Regions from separate parts of the Streptomyces sp. MI02-7b genome, predicted to be linked through region 2. Evidence: predicted binding sites of a transcription regulator. Region 2 holds the regulator's gene; the other holds the start of a gene.
The links. The regulator HrcA, encoded in region 2, represses chaperone genes, less so after heat shock. The targets are predictions, from matches to a motif close to TTNGCACTCNGNNNNNCNGAGTGCNAA.

Region 1 (7,400 bases), on a different contig from region 2:
GGCCCAAGCTCTGCACCGACAACGGAGCGATGGTGGCGGCGCTCGGGGCGGAGATGGTGGCCCGCGGCCGCCCCTCCTCGACGTGGGACCTGCCCGCGGACTCCTCGCTGCTCGTCACGGACGTGTCCGTGCCGGGGCACACGCACGATCACGATCACGTGCACGAGCTCAGCAAGGACAACCTCTACTCGTCATGACCGTCGCCCTGATGTGGGAGGCCCGCGCCGTGGAGGGCCGCGGGCCCGAACTCCTCGCGTGGGTCCGTGCGCAGACGCTGACGCCCGCACCGTTGCGCCGGGAGACCTTTTCCGCGCCGCGGGACCGGGTGCTGGTGATCACGTGGTGGGAGGCGCCGTACGACGCGGAGCTTCCGGAATTCCCCGAGCCGGAGGAGGGGTTGGCCCTGCGGGCCGTCCATCGCTGGCGCTTCGAGGCGTTGGCGTGACCCCATGTGCGGGTGCGCTGCGCGGGCTGTGCGGGGAGGCTTGCTCCCCGCCCTCCCTCCCCCAGCCTTCGGCCGGGGGGGGCGCCCCCAGCTACCGCCGGGAGGTGCCCCCACGGGGCTCGCGGTTTGGCCCCACATCGTCCGGCATCGGACCCCGCAGTCTCCGCTCGTCCCTCCCCCAGCTACCGCTGGGGGAGGGACCCCGCCACGCCCCCTCCCGGGTCGGCGTGGCGAACTGACGGCCGGTGGGGGTTCTGTCGGCGGTGACGGCTGCGCCCTTGGACGGCGCTGCGCCAACGGTGGCCCGAGCACGGTGCCGCTTCTACCCCCACGGGGATCAGGCGCTCGCAACTACGGAGGGGGCGGGGGTGGTGGGGGCACCCCCGGCCGGAGGCTGGGGGAGGGTGGGTGTTCTGGACTGTGGAGCATATTTGGGTGCATGACCCGGGGTGATCAGTTGAGCGTGCGTGAGGCACCTAAATGTGCTGTCCAGAATGGCCGGCCCCGGAGGCCCCGCACCCGGCCCACCCCGCACGCGCGCCGGGGTACCTGACTTCACAGGGCACCCGGGCGGGCGGGCGGGGAGGGCGCGGGCGCCCCGAGCAGCATGCTGGGCGCACCCGCGACCCGCGTCAGGAAGACCGTCGCCGCGTTGGGCCCCTGGGCCCTGACCCGGCGGCGCAGTTCCTCCGGCTCGACCGCGGAGCCCCGCTTCTTGACCGTGAGCACGCCCACCTCCCGTTCGCGCAACAGCGCCTTGAGCCGCTTGAGGCTGAACGGCAGCACGTCGGTGATCTCGTACGCGGAGGCGTACGGCGTGCTGTGCCGCTCGTCCGAGGTGACGTAGGCGATGGTCTCGTCGATCAGGCCGCCCCCGACCCGGGCCGCGACGTCCGCGACGAGGTGGGCCCGGATGACCGCGCCGTCGGGCTCGTACAGCCAGCGCCCGACCGGGCGCACCGCGGGGTCGGGCAGGCCGGCGGCGGGCAGTGAGGCGCCGGAGGGGAGCAGCGTCGCCCGCCGGGCGCCGGAGTCCGTGCCGAACCAGAGCACGGCCTCCTTCACGTCGCCGTGGTCGGAGACCCACTCCGCCTCCGCGTCCTGCGGCACCGCCTCGTGCGGGATGCCGGGCGCGACCTTCAGCGCCGCCAGCGGTGCCCCGCGGGCCGCCGTCACGGCCCATGACAGCGGCGGGGAGTACGCCTCGGGGTCGAAGATCCTGCCGCGTCCCCCGCGCCGGGCCGGGTCGACGAAGACCGCGTCGCAGCCGTCCGTCCCCACCTCCGTGACGTCGGCGCAGCGCACGTCGATGCGTTCCGCGAGCCCCAGCGCCCGCGCGTTGGCCCGCGCCACCGCGCAGGTCAGGGGGTCGCGGTCGACCGCGAGCACGTGCACCCCGGCCCGCGCCAGCGGGATCGCGTCGCCGCCGATCCCGCAGCACAGGTCGGCCAGCCTCCGCACGCCGAGGGCCGCGAACCGCTCCGCCCGGTGCCGCGCCACCGACGCCCGCGTCGACTGCTCCACGCCGTTGGGGGTGAAGTACATCGCGTACGCGTCCGCGCCGAACTTCGCCTCCGCCCGCTGCCGCAGCCGCGCCTGGGTGAGCGCCGCCGAGACCAGCGCCGCGTCGTGCTCGCGCCGCAGCCGGGTCGCGGTGGCGATCTCGTCCGCGGGGTCGTAGTCGCGGAGGCAGGCCAGCAGCCGCTGCCCCTCGTCGGTCAGCAGGGCGGAGAACGCGTCGAGATCCACGCCGTCCATTGTCCCGCGCCACCGGTGTCTGCTGGACTGGGCCCCGACCGGCGGCGAGGGGGCGGACGGATGGCAGCGGCGGCCGTGCTGAGCACGGCATGGGACAGCGTCCGGCAGCGGGCCACGCTCGGCGCGTACGCGCCCGGCGGCGGGGCCGTGCCGGCCGAGCGGCTGGACGCGCAGGGGCGGGCCGAACTGCTCGGGCGGCTGCGCTGGGAGGTCGTCCAGGGCGGCTCGCTGTTCCTGGTGTACGCGCAACTGCTCGACGGCGCCGCCTTCCACGTGCTGCGGCCGCGCGAGCTGATGGACGAACTGGCGCTTCGCGCGGTGGGCGGCGGGGCGATGCTGCCGATCCGGGTGAACGCCCGTGACGCGGACCTGCCCGGCCAGCTGGTCGCCCTGCTGTCGACGGGTTTCCTGTTCTCCTCGCTGCCGCTGTCCGAGGAGCAGTGCCTGCGGCTGCAACGGGAGCTGGGTTCCCGCGCGGACCCCTCCGCCGCGGCCGCGCTGCTCGCCGACGCCGGGCCGGTGGCCGCCGCCGACCGGCTGCTGGCCGCCACCGGGGTCCTGGGTACCGCGCTGCGGCACCGGGTGGTCGCGCGGTGGGGCGACTGGCTGGAGGCGGCCGCTCGGGGCCAGGTGGAGGTCAGCCCCCTGGTCCCGGCCGACTACGCGACGGCGTACGCCGTGCAGCCCCCGCCGCGCGCCGGGGACCTGGGCAGCGACGAGGCGCGCGCGGTGCTGGCCGAGTGGACCGGCGGCGCCCTGGACGCGGGCGGCATGCCGAGCCGCAGCCGCCTGTACGCGCGCCTGGACCCTCTCCTGCACTCCGCCGACCCGGCCGTGCGGGCGGACGCCGCGACGCTGCGCGAGGCGTTCGACGCGACGTACTACCGGGCCATCGCGGCCGGCGAGGGATGCTCCCTCGGCCTGCCCGCCGCCCGGCACGGCGTGGACCGCGGACAGGTCGCCGAACTCGCCGCCCGCACACCGCTGGTGTCCTTCCCGACCCGGTTCGAGCTGCGGTTCGGCCTGATGACCCCGGCGCAGTGGCAGCGCTTCACCGACGACGCCGCGGACGCGCTGCGGGCCTGGTGGGAGCACCACGACATCACCGCCCTCCAGGAGGTCGGAGACCTGCTGGGCGGGCGCACGAAGGAGCCGCCGCGGGGTCGTGGGGCGGAGGTGCCGGTGACCCGCATCCAGCGGATCGGGCGGGCGGTGCGCGGCGTGGGGGCCGAGGCGGTCGCCGGCGGCGGGCTGAGCCTGGCCGCGGGCGTGCTCGGCCAGGACGTCCTCGGGGTGTTCGCCTCCGGTGCGGCCGGGGTGCTCGCCCCCGTGCTCGTGGCGGCCGTGACCGCCGGGCTGCCGCGCCTGCGGGGCTACCGCGGGCGGTACGACGTGATCGAGCTGCCCGGAGCCCGGGGGAGGACGGCCTGATGGACCACGAGGCGACGCGTACCGGGACCCGTACGGCGTACCGCGACGCGCAGGGCGGCCGGTGGTGCGAGGTCCACCTCGACAGCTACCGGGCGGCCTCCGGCGCGGAGATGGAAGTGCACCGCGTACGGGTCGGCGGCGGACGCACCGGGGTCGTGGTGCTCGCGCTGCGCGGCCAGGACGTGCTGATGGTCCGGCAGTGGCGCCCGGCGGTGGGCCGCTGGGCCTGGGAGCTGCCGCGCGGCTTCGGCGAGACCGACCCGGCCGCCGACGCGCTGCGCGAACTCGCCGAGGAGACCGGTCTGGTGGGCACCTCCGCGACCGTCCTGGCCCGCATGGACGTGGATTCCGGGATGCTGGAGAACGAGGTCGCCGTCGTGGAGGTCGCCGTCCCCGCGGACGCCGTCCTGGTCCCCGGCGCCGCGGGGGACGGCGAGGTCGAGGGCGCACGCTGGTGGAGCCGGGCCGAGATCGCCGCGGCGGTCCGCGCCGGCGAGCTGCGGGACGGCTTCACACTGGCCGCTCTGGGCGCCCTCGGCACGGCGCGTCCGGCGTGGCATTGGCACTCCGCTTGACCGAGTGCTAAGCGCGTCATAATCTCGGACCTGGCACTCAGCCATGCCGAGTGCCAACAACAAAGCGACGGGCAGGTCCGGCACCCGCGACGACGGGCCTACCAGGTCGCCACCCCAGACAGACACTCCCGTGAGCCCTTTGAAGGGGGAGGTCGGATCGTGACGACCGCCAGCACCAAGGTTGCCATCAAGCCGCTCGAGGACCGCATTGTGGTCCAGCCGCTGGATGCCGAGCAGACCACCGCCTCCGGCCTGGTCATCCCGGACACCGCCAAGGAGAAGCCCCAGGAGGGCGTCGTCCTGGCCGTCGGTCCGGGTCGCTTCGAGGACGGCAACCGCATCCCGCTCGACGTCAAGGTCGGCGACATCGTGCTGTACAGCAAGTACGGCGGCACCGAGGTCAAGTACAGCGGCGAGGAGTACCTCGTCCTCTCGGCTCGCGACGTCCTCGCGATCGTCGAGAAGTAAATTCGGCGCCGCTCGTAACCGAGAAATGCCGTGACCACGCCCCGGGCACACCGAGTCCTCGCACGGACCGGGGGCCCGGGGCGCGGTCTTTGACGAGAACCCAAAGACGAGGAATTCCGCCGGTATGGCCAAGATCCTGAAGTTCGACGAGGACGCCCGTCGCGCCCTTGAGCGTGGAGTCAACAAGCTCGCCGACACCGTGAAGGTGACGATCGGCCCCAAGGGCCGCAACGTCGTCATCGACAAGAAGTTCGGCGCCCCGACCATCACCAACGACGGCGTGACCATCGCCCGTGAGGTCGAGATCGACGACCCGTACGAGAACCTCGGCGCGCAGCTGGTGAAGGAGGTGGCGACCAAGACCAACGACATCGCGGGTGACGGCACCACCACCGCCACCGTGCTCGCCCAGGCGCTGGTCCGCGAGGGCCTGCGCAACGTCGCCGCCGGCGCGTCCCCCGCCTCCCTGAAGAAGGGCATCGACGCCGCCGTCAAGGCCGTCTCGGACGAGCTGCTCGCGTCGGCCCGCCCGATCGAGGGCAAGGACGACGTCGCCGCCGTCGCCGCGCTGTCCGCCCAGGACAAGCAGGTCGGCGAGCTGATCGCCGAGGCGATCGACAAGGTCGGCAAGGACGGTGTCATCACCGTCGAGGAGTCCAACACCTTCGGTCTGGAGCTGGACTTCACCGAGGGCATGGCCTTCGACAAGGGCTACCTGTCGCCGTACTTCGTGACGGACCCGGAGCGCCAGGAAGCCGTCCTGGAGGACCCGTACATCCTCATCACCCAGGGCAAGATCTCCTCCATCCAGGACCTGCTCCCGCTGCTGGAGAAGGTGCTGCAGGCGGGCGCCTCCAAGCCGCTGCTGATCATCGCCGAGGACGTCGAGGGCGAGGCCCTGTCCACCCTGGTGGTCAACAAGATCCGCGGCACCTTCAACGCGGTCGCGGTCAAGGCCCCCGGCTTCGGTGACCGCCGCAAGGCCATGCTGGGCGACATCGCCGCCCTCACCGGCGCGACCGTCGTGGCCGAGGAGGTCGGCCTCAAGCTCGACCAGGTCGGCCTGGACGTGCTCGGCAACGCCCGCCGCGTGACCGTCACCAAGGACGAGACCACCGTCGTCGACGGCTCGGGCGACTCCTCGGAGATCGAGGGCCGGATCAACCAGATCAAGGCCGAGATCACCACCACGGACTCCGACTGGGACCGCGAGAAGCTCCAGGAGCGCCTCGCCAAGCTGGCCGGCGGCGTGTGCGTCATCCGTGTCGGCGCGGCCACTGAGGTCGAGCTCAAGGAGAAGAAGCACCGTCTGGAGGACGCCATCTCCGCGACCCGCGCCGCGGTCGAGGAGGGCATCGTCTCCGGTGGTGGCTCCGCGCTCGTCCACGCCGTCAAGGTGCTGGAGGACAACCTCGGCAAGTCCGGCGACGAGGCCACCGGTGTCGCGGTCGTCCGCCGCGCCGCGGTCGAGCCGCTGCGCTGGATCGCCGAGAACGCCGGCCTGGAGGGCTACGTCATCACCTCCAAGGTCGCCGAGCTGGAGAAGGGCCACGGCTTCAACGCCGCGACCGGCGAGTACGGCGACCTGGTGAAGGCCGGCGTCATCGACCCGGTCAAGGTCACCCGCTCCGCCCTGGAGAACGCCGCCTCCATCGCCTCCCTGCTTCTGACCACCGAGACCCTCGTGGTGGAGAAGAAGGAGGAGGAGCCCGCCGAGGCCGGTCACGGCCACGGTCACGGCCACTCCCACTGAGTGCGCCCGAAGGCCCCCGCTCCCGCACCGGGAACGGGGGCCTTCGGCCTTTCCTCCGCCGGCCGCGGGCTCTCCGCCCCGCGCCGGCCCGTCAGTCCCGGGGGTAGACGGGACCGAAGCGGCGGCCGGCCGACGCCGAGACCGCGCCGAAGGCCCCGCTCGGGGCGAGTTTGGCGGCGAGCGCCGCGGCCTTGTAGCGCGGGTCGGGCACGCTGAGCGTGCGGCCGCGGGCCAGGTCGCGGATGGCCGCGGCGACCACCTTGTCGGCGTCCAGCCACGCCCAGCCGGGGATGCTGCCGGTGTCGATGCCGGCCCGCTCGTGGAACTCGGTGCGCACGAAGCCGGGGCACAGTGCCATCAGCCGCACCCCGCTGCCGGACAGTTCGCGGGCCGCGCCCCGGGTGAAGCTGACCACCCACGCCTTGCTCGCGCCGTAGGTGCCGCGCGGCACGAACGCCGCCACCGAGGCCACGTTGACGACGAAGCCGCGCCGGCGCTCCTTCATGGCCGCGGCCGCCGCGCCGGTCAGCCGCAGCACGGCCTCGCAGTGCACCTTGAGCATGGTCAGCTCGTCGGCCATCGGCACGTCGCCGAAGACACCGCGGTTGCCGAAGCCCGCGTTGTTGACGAGCACGCCGACCGGCCGCTCACGGTCGCCCAGCCGGGCCTCGACCGCCTCGATGCCCTTGTCCGTCGACAGGTCGGCGGGCAGCACCTCCACGGTCACCGCGTAGGTGCGGCGCAGTTCGGCGGCGTGGTCCTCCAGCCGCTGCTCGTCGCGTGCGACGAGGACGAGGGCGTGGCCGTCGCTCGCGAGCCGGCGTGCGAAGGCGGCGCCGAGGCCCGCGGTGGCTCCCGTGATGAGTGAAGTCGTCATGCGGGGCAGGCTAGTGGGACCGTGTGCGACTGCGCGCCGCCGTCCGGATCTCCTCCGGGAGCGCGTCCGCCGCGAGCAGCGAGGGGAGCAGGC
Region 2 (7,400 bases):
CATCCTGGCCCCGGCCGGGGCGGCGGCCGCCGGGCGCGCGGTGGCCGACGGGCTGCTGGAGCCGGGCGCGTACGAAACCGGGCGGGCGGTGCTCACGCTGCGCGGGCGGCTGCTCGCGGACGCGGTGGTCAGGGACCTGGTCGACTGATCAGGCGCCCGGGGCCGTGACGAAGTCGATCAGCTCCTCCACGCGGCCCAGCAGTTCCGGCTGGAGGTCCTTGTAGGAACGGACCGAGCCCAGGATGTGCTGCCAGGCGGCTCCGGTGTTCTCCGGCCAGCCGAGCGCGCGGCACACCCCGGTCTTCCAGTCCTGGCCGCGCGGCACCGCCGGCCAGGCGGGGATGCCGACGGAGGAGGGCTTCACGGCCTCCCAGACGTCGATGTAGGGGTGGCCGGCGACCAGCACGTGGTCGCCGGTGACCGAGGCGGCGATCCGGGACTCCTTGGAGCCCGGTACGAGGTGGTCGACGAGCACGCCGAGCCGTGCGCCGGGTCCGGGGGCGAAGGCGGAGACGATGGCGGGCAGGTCGTCGACGCCCTCCAGGTACTCCACGACGATGCCCTCGACCCGCAGGTCGTCGCCCCAGACCCGCTCGACGAGCTCCGCGTCGTGGCGTCCCTCGACGTAGATGCGCCCGGCGCGGGCGACCCGGGCCCGTGCGCCGGGGACGGCGAGGGAGCCCGAGGCGGTCAGCCGGGGGCCGGAGGGGGCGGCGGCGGTGGGCCGCACCAGGGTGACGACCTTGCCCTCCAGGAGGAAGCCGCGCGGCACGAGGGGGAAGACCCGGTGCCTGCCGAAGCGGTCCTCCAGCGTGACGGTCGGCCCCTCGGCGGTCTTCTCGCAGCGGATCACCGCCCCGCAGAAGCCGGTGGAGACCTCCTCCACCACCAGGTCCCGTTCGGCCGCGACCTCGGGCGCGGGCACGGACGGCCGCTTCCAGGGCGGGGTGAGATCGGCGTCGTAGTTCCGGCTGCGCATGCCAGGGATCGTATCCGGACGGACCGCCGCTCAAGCGGATCCGAACCGGGCCGCCAGCGCGTCCCGTTGGGCGCGGACGAAGCGCGCGTCGACCACGGCTCCGTGTCCGGGGACGTAGAGCGCGCTCTCGCCGCCCAGCTCCAGCAGCCGGTCCAGGGTGCCCGGCCACGCGCCCGGGGCGGCGTCCGGGCCGGCCTGCGGCTCGCCGGACTCCTCGACGAGGTCGCCGCAGAAGACCACGGCGGGCGTCCCGGGCACGACCACCACCAGGTCGTGCGTGGTGTGTCCCTCACCGGGGTGGACCAGCAGGACCTCGCGGTCGCCGCCGAGGTCCAGTGCCCAGCGGCCGTCCACGAGGTGACCGGGCGGCACCAGGACCTCCGCGGCCAGCGTCGCGGCCTCCTCGCCGGCGCCGTGCTCGATCGCGTCCAGGCGCAGCGTGAAGCGCTCGCGGCCGAGGTGGGCGCCGAGTGTCATCTCGCCGAAGACCTGGGCGCCGGGGAAGGCGGCCGTGCCGAAGACGTGGTCGAAGTGACCGTGGGTCAGTGCGATGTGCGTCACGTCGCGCCCGGTCAGCTCACGGACCCGGCGGCCCAGCTCGGCCCCCTCGGCGACCGAGGAGCCGGTGTCCACCAGCAGGACGCCCTCGGCGCCGACGACGACCCCGATGGTGACGTCGAGGAACGGCATCCGGCAGCGGGCCACGCCGGGTGCCAGGTGCTCCCAGCCGGCGAAGGGCTCCGGCGCCGTCGGTGTCGTCTCCACACCGCGACGGTATCCCCGCCGGGGTGGGCCGCGCGCGCTACGGTGGCCGGTCGAGGGGGTCCGGGTGCGGACCGCCCTTGCCGAGGTCTTGCCTCCCCGCCGTACACTGACTTGGGGAAAGCTGGCACTCACTTGTCGGGAGTGCCAGGGCACGGAGAACGACCGACGCACCGGTGACCGGACGACTGGAGGTGGACGCCGCAATGCTGAGCGAACGACGACTCGATGTGCTGCGTGCCATTGTCCAGGACTACGTGGGCACCGAGGAACCGGTCGGCTCCAAGGCGCTCACCGAGCGCCACCGGCTGGGGGTGTCCCCGGCCACGGTGCGCAACGACATGGCCGTGCTGGAGGAGGAGGGCTACATCCAGCAGCCCCACACCAGCGCCGGCCGGGTGCCGACCGACAAGGGCTACCGGCTCTTCGTCGACCGGCTCACGAACGTCAAGCCGCTGTCGGGCGCGGAGCGCCGGGCCATCCAGAACTTCCTGGACGGCGCCGTGGACCTCGACGACGTGGTGGCCCGCACCGTGCGGCTGCTGGCGCAGCTGACCCGGCAGGTCGCCGTCGTCCAGTACCCGTCGCTGACCCGCTCGACCGTGCGGCACGTCGAACTGCTGGCCCTGGCGCCGGCCCGGCTGATGCTGGTGCTGATCACGGACACCGGCCGGGTGGAGCAGCGGCTGGTCGACGCGCCCGCGCCGGTGGGCGAGACCGTGCTGGCCGATCTGCGGGCCCGGCTCAACAGCCGGGTGGTGGGACGGCGCTTCGCCGACGTCCCGCAGCTGGTGCAGGACCTCGCGGACGGCTTCGAGCCGGACGACCGGCCGTCGGTGCAGGTCGTGCTGGCGACGCTGCTGGAGACCCTGGTCGAGGAGACCGAGGAACGGATCATGCTGGGCGGCACCGCCAACCTGACCCGTTTCGGCCATGATTTCCCCCTCACGATCCGCCCGGTGCTGGAGGCGCTGGAGGAGCAGGTCGTGCTCCTCAAGCTGCTGGGCGAGGCCGGGGATTCGGGCGTGACCGTGCGAATCGGTCACGAGAATTTCCACGAGGGCCTGAACTCCACATCGGTCGTCTCCGTCGGCTACGGTTCGGGCGACGAGGCGGTCGCGAAACTTGGCGTGGTCGGCCCGACCCGCATGGACTACCCCGGAACGATGGGAGCGGTACGCGCAGTGGCACGTTACGTCGGACAGATCCTGGCGGAGTCGTAGTGGCCACCGACTACTACGCCGTGCTCGGCGTGCGCCGCGACGCGAGTCCGGACGAGATCAAGAAGGCCTTCCGCCGTCTCGCGCGCGAGCTGCACCCGGACGTCAATCCGGACCCGAAGACCCAGGAGCGGTTCAAGGAGATCAACGCCGCTTACGAGGTGCTGTCGGACCCGCAGAAGAAGCAGGTCTACGACCTCGGCGGCGACCCGCTGTCCGCCAACGGCGGCGGTGCCGGCGCGGGCGCGGGCTTCGGCCAGGGCTTCGGCAACTTCAGCGACATCATGGACGCCTTCTTCGGCACGGCGTCCCAGCGCGGTCCGCGCTCGCGCACCCGGCGCGGCCAGGACGCGATGATCCGGCTGGAGATCGAGCTCGACGAGGCCGCCTTCGGCACGACCAAGGACATCCAGGTCGACACGGCGATCGTCTGCAACACCTGCCACGGCGAGGGCGCCGCCCCCGGCACCTCGGCGCAGACCTGCGACATGTGCCGCGGCCGCGGTGAGGTCTCCCAGGTCACCCGGTCCTTCCTGGGCCAGGTCATGACCTCCCGGCCCTGCCCCCAGTGCCAGGGCTTCGGCACCGTCGTGCCGAACCCGTGCCCGGAGTGCGCGGGCGACGGCCGGGTCCGCTCGCGGCGCACGCTGACGGTGAAGATCCCCGCCGGTGTCGACAACGGCACCCGCATCCAGCTCGCGGGCGAGGGCGAGGTCGGCCCCGGCGGCGGGCCCGCCGGCGACCTCTACGTGGAGATCCGCGAGCTGCCGCACGCGCAGTTCCAGCGGCGCGGCGACGACCTGCACTGCACCGTCACCATCCCGATGACGGCGGCGGCGCTGGGCACCAAGGTGCCGCTGGAGACCCTGGACGGCCTGGAGGAGATCGACATCCGGCCGGGCACGCAGTCCGGCCAGTCGATCCCGCTGCACCAGCGCGGCATCACGCATCTGCGCGGCGGCGGCCGGGGTGACCTGGTCGTGCACGTCGAGGTGCAGACCCCGGGCAAGCTCGACCCGGACCAGGAGGAACTCCTGCGGCGCCTGGCGAAGCTGCGCGGCGAGGAGCGGCCGCTCGGCCAGTTCCAGCCGGGCCAGCAGGGTCTGTTCTCGCGGCTGAAGGACGCCTTCAACGGCCGCTGAGCGCGCGGCATGACACGGAACGGGGCGCGGGCACCCGCCCGCGCCCCGCGCAGCCGTGCGTCCGAGGTCGTGAAACGATGGGCGCATGGCCGCGCTGACCGATCTCTCCACCCTCGCCGCGCATCCGGTCGTGCAGGCGCCGATGGCCGGCGGGACGTCCACTCCCGCCCTGGCGGCGGCCGTGGCCGAGGGCGGCGGTGTCGGCTTCCTGGCGGCCGGCTTCCGGACCGCGGAGGCCATGCGCGAGGAGATCGCACAGGTCCGGCGGCTCACCTCGCGGCCCTTCGGCGTGAACGTGTTCCTGCCGCAGCGCGAGACCGCCGACCCCGCGCGCGTCGAGGACTTCGCCGCGCGGCTGGCGGGTGAGGCCACCCGCTACGGCACGTTCCTGGGCGACCCCGGCACGGGCGGCGACGCCGTACTGGAGGACGCGTACGGGGCGAAGATCGAGGCCCTGCTGGAGGACCCCGTCCCCCTGGTGAGCTTCACCTTCGGCTGTCCGGAGCCCGCGGTGCTGCGGGCCTTCGGCGACGCCGGCACGGTCACCGTCGTCACCGTGACCTCGGTCGCCGAGGCGCGGGCCGCCGAGGAGGCGGGCGCGGCGGCGGTGTGCGTGCAGGGCGCCGAGGCCGGCGGCCACCAGTCCACGCACCGCGACGATCCGGAGCGGGACGGTACCGAGACCGGGCTGCTCGTCCTGCTGCCGCAGGTGCGGGAGGCCGTGTCGCTGCCCCTCGTGGCGGCGGGCGGCATCATGCGCGGCGCGCAGATCGCCGCGGTGCTGGCGGCGGGTGCGGACGCGGCGCAGATGGGCACCGCCTTCCTGGCCTGTCCCGAGTCGGGGGCGCACCCGGTGCACAAGCGGGCCCTGACCGACCCCGACTTCGCGGAAACCGAGCTGACCCGGGCGTTCACCGGTCGTCCCGCGCGGGGGCTGGTCAACCGGTACCTGCGCGAGCACGGCCGGTACGCCCCGCCCGGCTACCCGCGGATCCACTTCCTGACCGCCCCGGTGCGCGGGGCGGCCGCCGCGGCCGGTGACCCCGGGGCGATGGCCCTGTGGGCCGGCCAGGGGCACGCCATGGCCAGGGAGCTGCCCGCCATCGACCTCGTCCGGCTGCTCGCGGCCGAACTCGACTCCGCCCGGAGCGCTTTGTGACCGCCCCTGTCTTCGTTGTCGAGCCCGGCGCCCTGGGCCCGGACCGGATCACGCTCTCCGGCCCCGAGGGGCGGCACGCCGTCTCCGTGCGGCGGCTGCAGGTCGGAGAGGAGATCGTGCTGACGGACGGTCAGGGGCGGGGCGCGCAGGGCGTCGTGGCCGTCGTGGACGGCAAGGACACCCTCGAGGTCGCCGTCACCGGGGTCCGGGAGGAGCCCGTCCCCCGCCCGCGGATCACGGTGGTGCAGGCCCTCCCGAAGGGCGACCGCGGCGAACTGGCCGTGGAGACCATGACGGAGGTCGGCGTCGACGCGATCGTGCCGTGGGCCGCCGCCCGCTGCATCACGCAGTGGAAGGGCGACCGCGGCGCCAAGTCCCTCGCCAAGTGGCGCTCCACCGCCCGCGAGGCCGCCAAGCAGGCCCGCCGTCTGCGCTTCCCCGACGTCGGCGAGTTGGCGACGACCCGTCAGCTCGGGCCGCTGCTCGCCGGTGCCGCCTTCGCCGCCGTCCTCCACGAGGAGGGGTCAGAGCCGCTGGCCGCCGCGGCCCTTCCGGCGGACGGCGACATCGTCCTGGTCGTCGGGCCCGAGGGCGGTGTCTCCCCCGAGGAGCTGGACACCCTGGCCGCGGCGGGGGCCAAGCCGTACCGGCTCGGCGCGAGTGTCCTGCGCACCTCGACGGCCGGTGTCGCGGCGACCGCGCTGCTCCTGGGACGCACGGGCCGCTGGGGCTGAGCGCTCCGCCCTGTGTGCGCTCGTCCCCGGGCGCGCGCCCGTCCCGGTGCCGGCGCTCCCCGGCACCGCGCGTCGCTTTCGGCACCGGTGCGCCCGTCGGCTCCCTCCCGCAGGGCAAATGAGATCCAAAACCCCTGACCCACAGGCCACCGGGTGGTTAATGTGACGGCGTGACGCAGCCTTCGCACCCCTCGTACCTCCGCTTTCCCCATCTGCACGGCGACCTGATCACCTTCATCGCCGAGGACGACGTCTGGGCGGCCCCGCTCGACGGCGCCGGCCGGGCGTGGCGCGTGAGCGCGGACAACATGCCGGTGGCACACCCGCGGTTCTCGCCGGACGGGGCGCACGTGGCGTGGAGCTCGACCCGCGACGGGGCGCCGGAGGTCCATGTGGCGCCGGTCGACGGCGGCCCCTCGAAGCGGCTGACGTTCTGGGGCGCCGGGCGCGCCCTGGTGCGCGGCTGGACCGCGGACGGCGAGGTACTGGCCATCAGCCCGCACGGGCAGGCGTCCTCGCGCCGCAGCTGGGCGTGGGCGGTCCCGCTCGACGGCGGCCCGGCCCGCACCCTGCCGTACGGGCCCGTCGGGGACGTCGCGTACGGGCCGGACGGCGCGGTGCTGCTGCTGTCCGCGACGATGGGCCGCGAGGCGGCGGCGTGGAAGCGCTACCGCGGCGGCACGGCGGGCAAGCTGTGGATCGACCGCTCGGGGAGCGGGGAGTTCGAGCGGGTCCACGCGGACCTGGACGGCAACCTGGAGTGCGCGATGTGGGTGGGGGAGAGGCTGGCGTTCCTCTCCGACCACGAGGGCGTCGGCGCGCTCTACTCCAGCCTTCCCGACGGGAGCGACCTGCGGCGGCACACCGCCGTGGAGGACGGCGGCTTCTACGCCCGGCACGCCGCGACCGACGGCACCCGCGTCGTGTGGACCAGCGCCGGCCGGCTGTTCCTGCTGGACGACCTCGACGGCGCCGAGGCCCGTCCGCTGGAGGTGCGCCTCGGCGGCCAGCGCACCGACCTGCAGCCGCACCCCGTCCACGCCGCCCACCACCTCGGCGACGCCCGCCCGGACCACACCGGCCGCGGCAGCGCCGTCGAGGTCCGCGGCACCACGCACTGGGTCACCCACCGCGGCGGTCCCGCGCGGGCGCTGGCCGCCGAACCGGGGGTCCGCACACGGCTGCCGCGGGTGTTCGGCGGCGAGGGCGACCAGCAGGTCGTGTGGGTCACCGACGCGGAGGGTGAGGACGCCCTGGAGATCGCCCCCGCGGCGGGCGGCGTCCCGGCGCCACGCCGGCTGGCCGCGGGCCGGCTCGGCCGCGTCCTGGCGATGACCGTCTCCCCGGACGGCCACCGGATCGCGGTCGCCTCGCACGACGGCCGGGTGCTGCTGGTCGAGGCAC

Region 1: a site for HrcA is predicted at 4,240-4,266, ahead of groES (co-chaperone GroES). Genes of this name have one in related genera too.

Annotation. Positions count from the first base shown of each region.
Region 1 covers NZ_JARAWX010000003.1:173,075-180,474, forward strand. Annotated here, with positions in the region: gene tsaD (tRNA (adenosine(37)-N6)-threonylcarbamoyltransferase complex transferase subunit TsaD) at 1-197, shown strand, start outside; gene PV364_RS05510 (hypothetical protein) at 194-445, shown strand; gene PV364_RS05515 (THUMP-like domain-containing protein) at 1,001-2,203, opposite strand; gene PV364_RS05520 (hypothetical protein) at 2,264-3,634, shown strand; gene PV364_RS05525 (NUDIX hydrolase) at 3,634-4,209, shown strand; gene groES (co-chaperone GroES) at 4,369-4,677, shown strand; gene groL (chaperonin GroEL) at 4,802-6,430, shown strand; gene PV364_RS05540 (SDR family oxidoreductase) at 6,522-7,307, opposite strand; gene PV364_RS05545 (MOSC domain-containing protein) at 7,318-7,400, opposite strand, start outside.
Region 2 covers NZ_JARAWX010000029.1:44,083-51,482, reverse strand. Annotated here, with positions in the region: gene hemW (radical SAM family heme chaperone HemW) at 1-148, shown strand, start outside; gene PV364_RS34415 (DUF3097 domain-containing protein) at 149-979, opposite strand; gene PV364_RS34410 (MBL fold metallo-hydrolase) at 1,010-1,669, opposite strand; gene hrcA (heat-inducible transcriptional repressor HrcA) at 1,948-2,964, shown strand; gene dnaJ (molecular chaperone DnaJ) at 2,964-4,103, shown strand; gene PV364_RS34395 (nitronate monooxygenase) at 4,189-5,262, shown strand; gene PV364_RS34390 (16S rRNA (uracil(1498)-N(3))-methyltransferase) at 5,259-5,996, shown strand; gene PV364_RS34385 (S41 family peptidase) at 6,167-7,400, shown strand, end outside.